2 linked regions of the Pseudobacter ginsenosidimutans genome follow. The protein of the gene in region 1 interacts with the protein of each later gene in a pairwise test. Links are inferred from orthologs where the notes say so. Each region holds a gene or a part of one and is shown on either strand. Other genes may lie near its edges.

Evidence for each region. The genes of interacting proteins can lie anywhere in the genome.
Region 2: the proteins of pepT (region 1) and tpiA interact in binary tests that used the Escherichia coli proteins (3 or more experiments, as listed by UniProt). The link is inferred for Pseudobacter ginsenosidimutans from one-to-one orthologs.

What each region holds. Positions count from the first base shown.
Region 1 is NZ_CP042431.1:7,414,136-7,419,369, reverse strand. What follows is about bases 1,179-4,083. They hold pepT (peptidase T), read left to right. Parts: upstream 1,179-1,955; coding sequence 1,956-3,212; downstream 3,213-4,083. Other genes in these bases: FSB84_RS29090 (YpdA family putative bacillithiol disulfide reductase), read right to left, coding at 3,209-4,083; FSB84_RS29100 (CPBP family intramembrane glutamic endopeptidase), read right to left, coding at 1,179-1,917. Outside these bases: FSB84_RS29110 (FKBP-type peptidyl-prolyl cis-trans isomerase), read left to right, coding at 1-343; FSB84_RS29105 (hypothetical protein), read left to right, coding at 440-1,057; more of FSB84_RS29100, read right to left, coding at 1,069-1,178; more of FSB84_RS29090, read right to left, coding at 4,084-4,183; FSB84_RS29085 (SPFH domain-containing protein), read left to right, coding at 4,267-5,199. UniProt on the Escherichia coli protein: Cleaves the N-terminal amino acid of tripeptides.
Region 2 is NZ_CP042431.1:5,637,687-5,641,755, forward strand. What follows is about bases 1-2,905. They hold tpiA (triose-phosphate isomerase), read left to right. Parts: upstream 1-1,024; coding sequence 1,025-1,786; downstream 1,787-2,905. Other genes in these bases: FSB84_RS22195 (putative sugar nucleotidyl transferase), read left to right, coding at 1-993; FSB84_RS22205 (glycosyltransferase family protein), read right to left, coding at 1,770-2,905. Also shown: more of FSB84_RS22205, read right to left, coding at 2,906-2,912; FSB84_RS22210 (oligosaccharide flippase family protein), read left to right, coding at 3,057-4,069. UniProt on the Escherichia coli protein: Involved in the gluconeogenesis. Catalyzes stereospecifically the conversion of dihydroxyacetone phosphate (DHAP) to D-glyceraldehyde-3-phosphate (G3P).

The sequences.
Region 1 (5,234 bases):
AGGCACCGGCTCAGTGATTGCCGGGTTCGACCAGGGTGTTGAAGGAATGAGCATCGGTGAAAAGAAGACTATCAATATTCCGGTTGAACAGGCTTACGGTCCGAAAGACCCGGGAATGATCGTTGAGTTCCCTATTGCTAACTTCCCTCCCGATATGAAACCCGAACCAGGCATGCACCTGAATATGACTAACGGAGCAGGACAAGTGATTCCTGTAGTGATCACAGGTGTTGGCGCAGACACTGTTACCCTGGATGCCAACCATCCGCTCGCAGGTCAGGACCTCGTGTTCGACATCGAGCTGGTAGCTATTGACAGCCCTTCCCGCATCATTATGCCCTAAGCATTCCTGTTGTGGAATGCTGCAATAAAACATAGTAAAAACCCGGTATTGACAAATACCGGGTTTTTTTATAGTTTGGCGGCAAAGTTAATCCCTATGAAAGCCCTCAAAAAGCTGAGCATCTCTTTGTGCATTTGCCTCATTTCTTTCGCCGCATTTTCCCAGGATACGGCTTCTATTTCCAGGAAAGCAAAATTCTATGCAGACAGCATGATGCGTTCTTACTTCTACGAGAACTGGGAAGCATTTCACAATCTCACCACTTATTCGGCCGTAAAATATTACGGTGGTAAAGATGCTTATAAAGAGCATTTCAAAACCATGTACTATCACAATGAGCCCAATAAGGACGTGGACAAACCCGAGCAAACATCCATGATCACCCTCATGAACAAGGGAACGGATGAATGGCAATGTGTACTGGAGAAGATCAGGTATACACAGATGGAAGAACGAAAATGCCGCATCTATTCCTACCTGGTAGGTCAGTCGAAAGATGATGGTGAAACCTGGACATTCGTTGATGCAGGACAGAATTCAGAGAAGAACATCATTTACATTTTTCCCGATGTGTTTGGCACGCTGGCAATTCCTGAATACAGGATCGTGTATGCCGATGTGGAAGCTGCTGAAGCAGAAGCCAAAGCCAGGGCAGAAGCAGCCGCTGCCGCAAAATCCACAACGCCTAAAAAGCCTGCACCAAAAAAGAAATAATGGAAAGAAATCTACGCTTCAGCTGATTTTCTTTTTTCAAAGGCAAGATACAGCAGCAGGATCGCTGTGAGTAACAGGAATGTTGCCATCAGCGATCCTTCAAATCCGAATTTATCACCGGTCAGCAATGGATTGCCACTCAGCTCCACCTGTAGAACGCCGGGAATGCCCAGCCCGCTTACTTCATAGCCAAGTACAGGTCCCTGCAGGAAATTCCATCCGAAATGAAAAAAGATGGAAAACCATAAATTCCTGGTATATACATAATTCAATCCCAGCAGAAATCCTGCCAGGAGAAGGTTCAGTATCGCTGCAAAGCTGATCCCCGCATTGCTCATATGCACCAGTGCAAACAATACGGCAGAAATCGCCAGTGCATTCCATTTGTTTTTACTCACTTCAAGGAGGTTGCCTAATATATAGCCCCTGAACACCAGCTCTTCGGAGAAGGCCACCAGGATCATCAGACCAAGGCCGATGAAGAAATAATATGGATCGAAGGAATAATCTGCCCAGTGCAGATTGCCATTGGCGTATAATAACAGTGATCCGCAACCGAGCATCGCGATGGACAACAGAAGCCCCACCCAGCCGTCTTTACTGAAGGGCGTTAGTCCCAGGCTTTGTATTGAACGCCTGTCTGCATAGATCCTGAACACCGCCACCAGGAAGAGACTTACCAAAGAAGTGATGGCTACCAGCTGCAGCATGGTGGCAGGTGTCAGCTGCAGGTTCACCCGGCCGGTAATCACCAATGTTGCCAGCAGTACGCCCAGCAGCACCACGCAGAAAATATATGACAGGAGAAAAACTGTAACCCTGACCCAACCGTTGGGAATAGCTGGTAATCGTTCCATCATCTGTAGGTAATTATATATCTTGCCAAAAATACAATTCCATGTTCGATAAGTATTCATTTACTGTGAGGGAAAAATTTCTGCGTTATGTGACGATCGACACCCAGAGCGATCCGCATTCCAAAACATCTCCCAGCACCGAAAAGCAGTTTACCCTGAGCCGCCTGCTGGCAAAGGAGCTCCAGGCCATGGGCATTGCTGATGCTTCGGTGGATCTCCACGGTTATGTATACGCCACCATTCCTTCCAATTCCGAGAAAAAGGTGCCCGTGATCTGCTTCTGTTCGCATGTAGACACGGCGCCGGATTGCACCGGAGCAGGGGTGAAGCCCATCGTTCATGAGAATTATTCAGGTGCAGACATCGTGCTGCCCGATGATCCCACGCAGGTGATCACCACCAGGGAACATCCCTATCTTTCTAAAAAGATCGGGGAAGACATCATCACCGCGTCAGGCACTACTTTGCTGGGAGCAGATGATAAGGCCGGCGTGGCCGTGATCATGGATATGGCCAATTACCTTATCACCCATCCCGAAGTGAAACACGGTGCTATCCGTATTCTCTTCACCACTGATGAAGAGATCGGCAGGGGCGTGGATCATGTGAATATGGAACAGCTCGGCGCAGAATTCGGTTATACGCTGGATGCAGGTGAACGTGGTGTGGTGGAGGATGAAACCTTTTCCGCAGATGCCATCACATTTACTTTCTACGGCGTGAGTGCGCATCCGGGTTATGGTAAAGACAAGCTGGTGAATGCCATCAAAGTGGCTTCTGCCTTTATCGATTCCTTACCCAAGGATGAGCTGAGCCCTGAAACCACCGATGGCCGATATGGCTTTGTGCATCCCGTGCATATAGAAGGTATCGGTGAGAAAGTGACGGTGGAATTCATTCTCCGCGATTTCGTTACAGGCAAGCTCACTGCCTATGCTGATTATCTCCGCGATAAAGCGAATGATGCGTTGAAAATCTTTCCTGGCGCTCGTGTAGATGTACAGGTGCGGGAGCAATACCGTAACATGAAAGAAGTGCTGGACCAGTATCCGCAGGTGGCAGCATTTGCGAAGGAAGCTGTTGAGCGTGCAGGCATGGAAGTGATTGCCAGCAGCGCCCGCGGCGGCACAGACGGTTCCAGGCTGAGCTTCATGGGACTGCCCTGCCCGAATCTTTTCACTGGTGAAATGGCTTTTCATGGCAAGCATGAATATGTAAGTGTGCAGGATATGGAGAAAGCTGTGGAAATGACTGTGCACCTGGCCGCGATCTGGGAAGAAAAAGGGAGTATTGCTTAGGAGACTGCTTTCTCTTTTATTGCATCGATGATCTTACTGGCATGCACACGCGAATTCTCGATGAACCATACATGTGTGTTCATGCCTCCGCATACTACACCGGCCAGATAGATGCCCGGCATATTCGACTCCATCGTGTTTGGGTTGTAATCAGGTTGCCGGACGGCATCTTCGGATAATCTTATCCCTGACTGCTGCAATAGCTGGAAGTCTGGCTGGTAGCCCGTCATAGCGATCACATAATCATTTTGAATGGTGACCACACCGTCCGGTGTTTGAATATCTACTGTTGTCTCTCTTATTTCTTTTACGGAGGAGTTGAAGAAGGCGTTGACGCTGCCTTCTTTAATCCGGTTCTCGATATCAGGTTTCACCCAGTATTTCACGCGTTTGCCGATACTGTTCTCGCGTATCACCATCGTTACTGCTGCTCCTTTTCGATAAGTTTCCAGCGCGGCATCCACGGCAGAGTTGTTGGCGCCCACTACTACCACGCGTTGCATGGCATAGAAATGCGGGTCTTTGTAGTAATGCGTTACTTTGGGAAGCTCTTCTCCCGGAACATGCATCAGAACGGGAATATCATAGAAGCCTGTTGCGAGTATGACATAACTGGAGCTGTAACTGTTCTTGCTGGTGGCTACCGCATAACCGTTGCTGATTTGGCGGATACCTGTTACTTTTTCCTGGAGCTGGATGTGCACCTGGTTGCTGGTGGCTACACGGCGGTAATACTCCAGCGCTTCCGGCCTGGTGGGCTTTACATTGTTGGAAACGAAGGGAATGCCTCCGATCTCGATCTTCTCCGAAGTGGAAAAGAAGGTCATATTACTGGGATAATGATAGAGTGAATTCACCAGGCATCCCTTTTCGAGTATCACATAGCTCAGTCCTGCTTTTGCCGCTTCCAGTGCACAGGCCAGCCCGATAGGGCCTCCGCCAACGATAATGAGGTCAAACTGATTCTCCATAGCCGCGCTTGAGTTATTCCAAAGATACCCACCCGCTCTTTTCTCTGATCAAAAAAATGTATTTTGGCACAAATTTTTCCTTTATGCATCAAATCACACAATACTGGTATGTTCTGGTAATCCTGCTGATACTCTTTGCCGGATTGAAAACGATCAACCAGGGATATGTTGGCGTGATCACCATGTTCGGTAGATATCAACGTGTGATCAGACCAGGTTTAAGGTTCCTGATCCCATTCATCGAACAGATCAACCGCAGGGTAAGTGTGCAGAACCGCTCTGTTGAAATGGAATTCCAGGCAGTGACTGCAGACCAGGCCAACGTATATTTCAAGAGTATGCTTTTGTATGCTGTGCAGAACGATGATGAAGAAACCATAAAGAAAGTAGCATTCAAATTCCTCAGTGAGCGTGATCTGATGCAGGCGCTTACACGTACTATCGAAGGCACCATCCGTTCTTTTGTGGCTACGAAGAGGCAGGCGGAGATCCTCGGACTGCGCAAAGAGATCGTTGAATATGTAAAGGAACAGATCGATGTACTGCTGGAAACCTGGGGCTATCACCTGCTGGACCTGCAGATCAACGATATCACTTTCGATAAAGTGATCCTGGACTCCATGAGCAAAGTAGTGGCCAGTAATAACCTGAAAGCTGCTGCAGAGAATGAAGGACAGGCATTGCTGATCACCAAAACGAAATCTGCGGAAGCAGAAGGCAATGCCATCAAGATCGCTGCAGAAGCGGAAAGGCAGGCAGCACAATTGCGTGGTCAGGGTGTGGCACTCTTCCGCGAAGAAGTGGCCAAAGGTATGAGTCAGGCTGCTGAACAAATGAAGCAGGCAAATCTCGATACCAATGTGATCCTCTTCAGTATGTGGACCGAAGCCATCAAGAATTTTGCAGAAGTGGGCAAGGGTAATATCATTTTCCTCGATGGCAGCAGTGAAGGCATGCAAAAAACAATGGGGCAGATCATGGGTATGCTTCAAATGAAAGGCGGATCTGACAGGTAGATCATAACAATCTTTTAAGAAATATATAAACGGGT
Region 2 (4,069 bases), 1.8 Mb from region 1 along the record:
CAGGTCCGCTCCGTGCCCGACATCAGGGTTGGTATCCTTACCATTCGTGAGAAATGGGAAATGCTGCTGGGATATCCCGTGCAGCTGGCTGATTCAGCAAATGGAATCCCTGCAGGAGCACAGCTCATCGCCGCCAATATCATTCCTACAAAGGCTTTTGTGGCATCGCTCAAGACAAACCCGGCGGAACCCGACTGGGAATCGGTAAGGGTGTTACAATATCCCTGGCATATCTTTCAATTCAATGACTGGGCCATCAGAGAGGATTTTGAATTGATAACAGCCGACAGGAGTTCAACTCCTGTCCGGGATACTTCAGTTCAAGCCATCAATCCTTCACAGATCTTCATCGAGCCCGGCGCCAGGCTTCAGCACTGTATCCTCAATGCGGCTACTGGTCCCATTTATATCGGCCGCAATGCCGAGATCATGGAAGGCTCCCTGATCCGTGGGCCATTTGCATTGGGTGAAGATGGCGTAGTGAAGATGGGAGCGAAGATATACGGCGCTACAACTATTGGCCCCGGTTGCGTGGCAGGAGGAGAGATCAAGAACAGCGTAATGATGGGCTATTCCAACAAAGCGCACGATGGTTACCTGGGTGATGCAGTATTGGGTGAATGGTGCAATCTTGGCGCAGGTACCTCCAATTCCAATCTCAAGAACAATGCCTCCGATGTAAAAGTTTGGCATCAGCCTTCCAAGCAATACCTTGCCGCGGGCATCAAATGCGGATTGCTGATGGGCGATTATTCCCGTGCAGCCATCAACACATCTTTCTACACCGGCACAGTGGTGGGCATCTGCGCCAATGTATTTGGAGATGGTATTCCTCCCAGGTTCGTGCCCAGCTTTACCTGGGGCAATAAGGGACTGAGCAAATATGAATTCGAAAAAGCACTCACCGATATTGAGGTCTGGAAGAAATTCAAACACCAGCACCTCACGGAAGAGGAAATAAAACGATTGCGGACTATTTTTGAAGGATCATAACAGCGAACTCATTTAAAAACATCATAAGAACATGCGGAAAAAAATAGCTGCAGCTAACTGGAAAATGAACTGTACCTATCAGCAGGGAGAACAACTGCTGCAGGATATTCTCGGCGCCAACATCGCGCTGCAAGATCATCAACAGGCCATCTTTGCCGTTCCATTTCCTTACCTGATCATGGCCGGCGCCAAAGTGGAAGGGAAGAAAGGATACAGCATTTCAGCCCAAAACGTGTACAACAAAAAATCCGGGGCTTATACCGGTGAGGTTTCCGCGGAGATGCTTAAGTCCATCGATATCAAATACTGTCTGGTTGGGCATAGCGAACGCCGCGAATATTTCCAGGAAAGCAACCAGGCACTGGCTGAAAAACTCGATCTGCTGCTGGCCAATGGCATCACGCCCATCTTCTGTTGCGGCGAGCCCCTGGAGATCAGGGAAGCGGGTACACAGAACAGTTATGTTGCCAAACAACTGGAAGAGTCCCTGTTCCATCTCAGCGCTGAAGTGATCTCAACTATTGTGATCGCGTATGAGCCCATCTGGGCCATCGGAACCGGTAAAACTGCTACGGCAGCACAGGCACAGGAGATCCATGCTTACCTGCGCAGTGTACTGGCAGGAAAATACGGTGCAGCAGTTGCTGACGCTATCCCTGTATTGTACGGAGGAAGTGTGAAAGGAAATAATGCTGCTGAGCTCTTCGCCTGCCCCGATGTAGACGGTGGCCTTGTAGGAGGCGCTTCTCTCAATGCAGAAGAGTTTGCTACCATTATCAGGAGCCTGCCTTAGTGAAGAGATCAGGATAGCGTGTGTAGAAAACCTCAGCCCTGAACTGCAGGGAACATACATAAGCCGCTTCCTTCAACATGATATATTTTGATGGATCATCCCGGATTTGCGCAAGCTGGTCCGGGATTTCATTTATATGTTCATAACGCATCACACAGGCAGAGAATTCAGGAGAAAGACGCAGGTCTTTCGGAACGATGGCCGGCCTGGCAAAGCGGATCATATCACCCACATTGCCGGAAGATTTTGTTATTCCGTATTTTTCCTGCACGTCGTCGAAGATCACAGTTTCAACAACCGTAGGCGAAAAGATAAAATGCGACTCCTGCATTACCCTGTCGAATTCGGGTTGTTCCACTATTTCACTTTCATACCAGTACAGATTATTGTGCAAAGCTCTATAGGCTTTGGCTCTGCCCAATACCCGCGAACCATAAAGATTGGAGATGCCACCCAGCAGTGTGATTTTCACTTTTATATTTTGCTGATGGCAGGAATCCAGTAAGTTAAAAACGGCATCGTAATTCCTTCTCTTTTCATCTACCGTTCCCGGCACCACGATATGAATCTCATCTTCAATCGCGCCCGGCTGCCTGTATTGTGTTTCATCGAAAATGGCGCCCGGAATATTGCGTACAATTTTTCCTGCCGGGAGTTTGGAGCAAAGGGCGTCTTCAAGGGTACTGCTCAGCACGGTGAATTCATGCACAGCCCTGACCAGTCTCTTTTTTCCGTAATTCCTTACAAAACGACGCAGGGAACCATTGTTATGATATTCAAAATAATTGTTGATGTCATGAAGTGTGAGAATGGTCCTTACTCCCGGGAGTAACCGAACCATACGGGCATAGTGGATGAAGTTGTCTTCCACCGAGTCCAACAGCAGCATTTCAATGCCGGCGCTATCAATTTCATTCCTGATAACTCTTACAAAGTGTGCCTTCGACATGGCTTCAGGCCTGATCACCCAATTGAAACGCTGCTGTTCATCTTTCAACAGGTATTTCAATTGTTCCGCAGCGGGGACATAGCAGAAAACAGTGAGCTGGTTGTCCGGATGATTGAACAACCTGATCAGGGTATACGCCACTTCAAAATGAGTAGTTTCAAATATGCCTATGCGCATGAACGTTAGTGATGAATAATAAAATCCCTTTCCAATTAAACAAATGTAATCAATCCTGCCTGTAAAAGAATGCAAGCCTGCCATTGACGGGAATCGTGTATGTTTGTACCATTGGTCTCTTGCCAACAACCAAACTGAATACCATTGCCGAGTATCCGGAAAAATCTGGCCTATAATTTTCTGCTGTCTGCCAGCCAGGTACTATTGCCATTGGTGTCTATCCCATATTTGAGCAGGGTTTTGTCGCCGGAGGGCATTGGCCGGGTGAGCTTCATCGATTCCTTCACATATTATTTCCTTTTCATTGCCGAGTACGGGATCATTCTGTATGGCATCAGGGAAGTGGCTAAAAAGAAGCAGGATAAAGCTGCCCGTGATGTACTGGTGTCGGAACTGCTGGCGCTGCACCTGATCACTTCTTTGATGGCGACCATATTGTACGCAATAGCCGTGTACCTGTTGTGGGATAAGATCAGGGATATCCGGCTCCTGCTGTTTTCCATAAGCTACCTGCTGATCAACAGCTTTGCCTGTGAATGGTATTTTATGGGAATGGAGCGTTTCCGTTTTATCACCCTGAGATCATTGATAACGCGGCTGCTGGCGCTGGGCTCTCTTTTCATACTGGTGAAGGGAGGAGACGATTACTGGATCTATTACGGTATTATGGTGGTGGCGGCCATCGTCAACAGTCTCTGGAACAATCTTAACCTGTTCAGGGAGGTAAAGGTCTCTTTCAGGAATATCGATTGGAAAAAGCATCTTAAGTATACTCATATCACTAATGGGATTAACCTTGCCATGGGAGTAACATTGTTACTGGATAATGTGTTGCTGCGGCTGGTAAGCACAGCGGCAGTGGTGGGTATCTATGCACTATCCGCCAAAATACTCAGGATGGCTACATTGCTGATCACGGATTCCCTGCAGGTATTTTACCCAAGGATCGCTGCATTAAAGGGAGAGGGGAACGATGATAGAAAACAGGAAGTGATGCAGAAGAATCTGCAGTTCCTGGTCTTCTTTGCTGTTCCCATGTCTGCAGGTATTTGCCTGCTGGCCGGCCCGCTGGTGCGATTGCTATTCGGCGATGGATATACCGAAGCCATCCCAACGATCCGCATCTTGTCTTGTTTTCCACTTTTGCGCGGACTCAG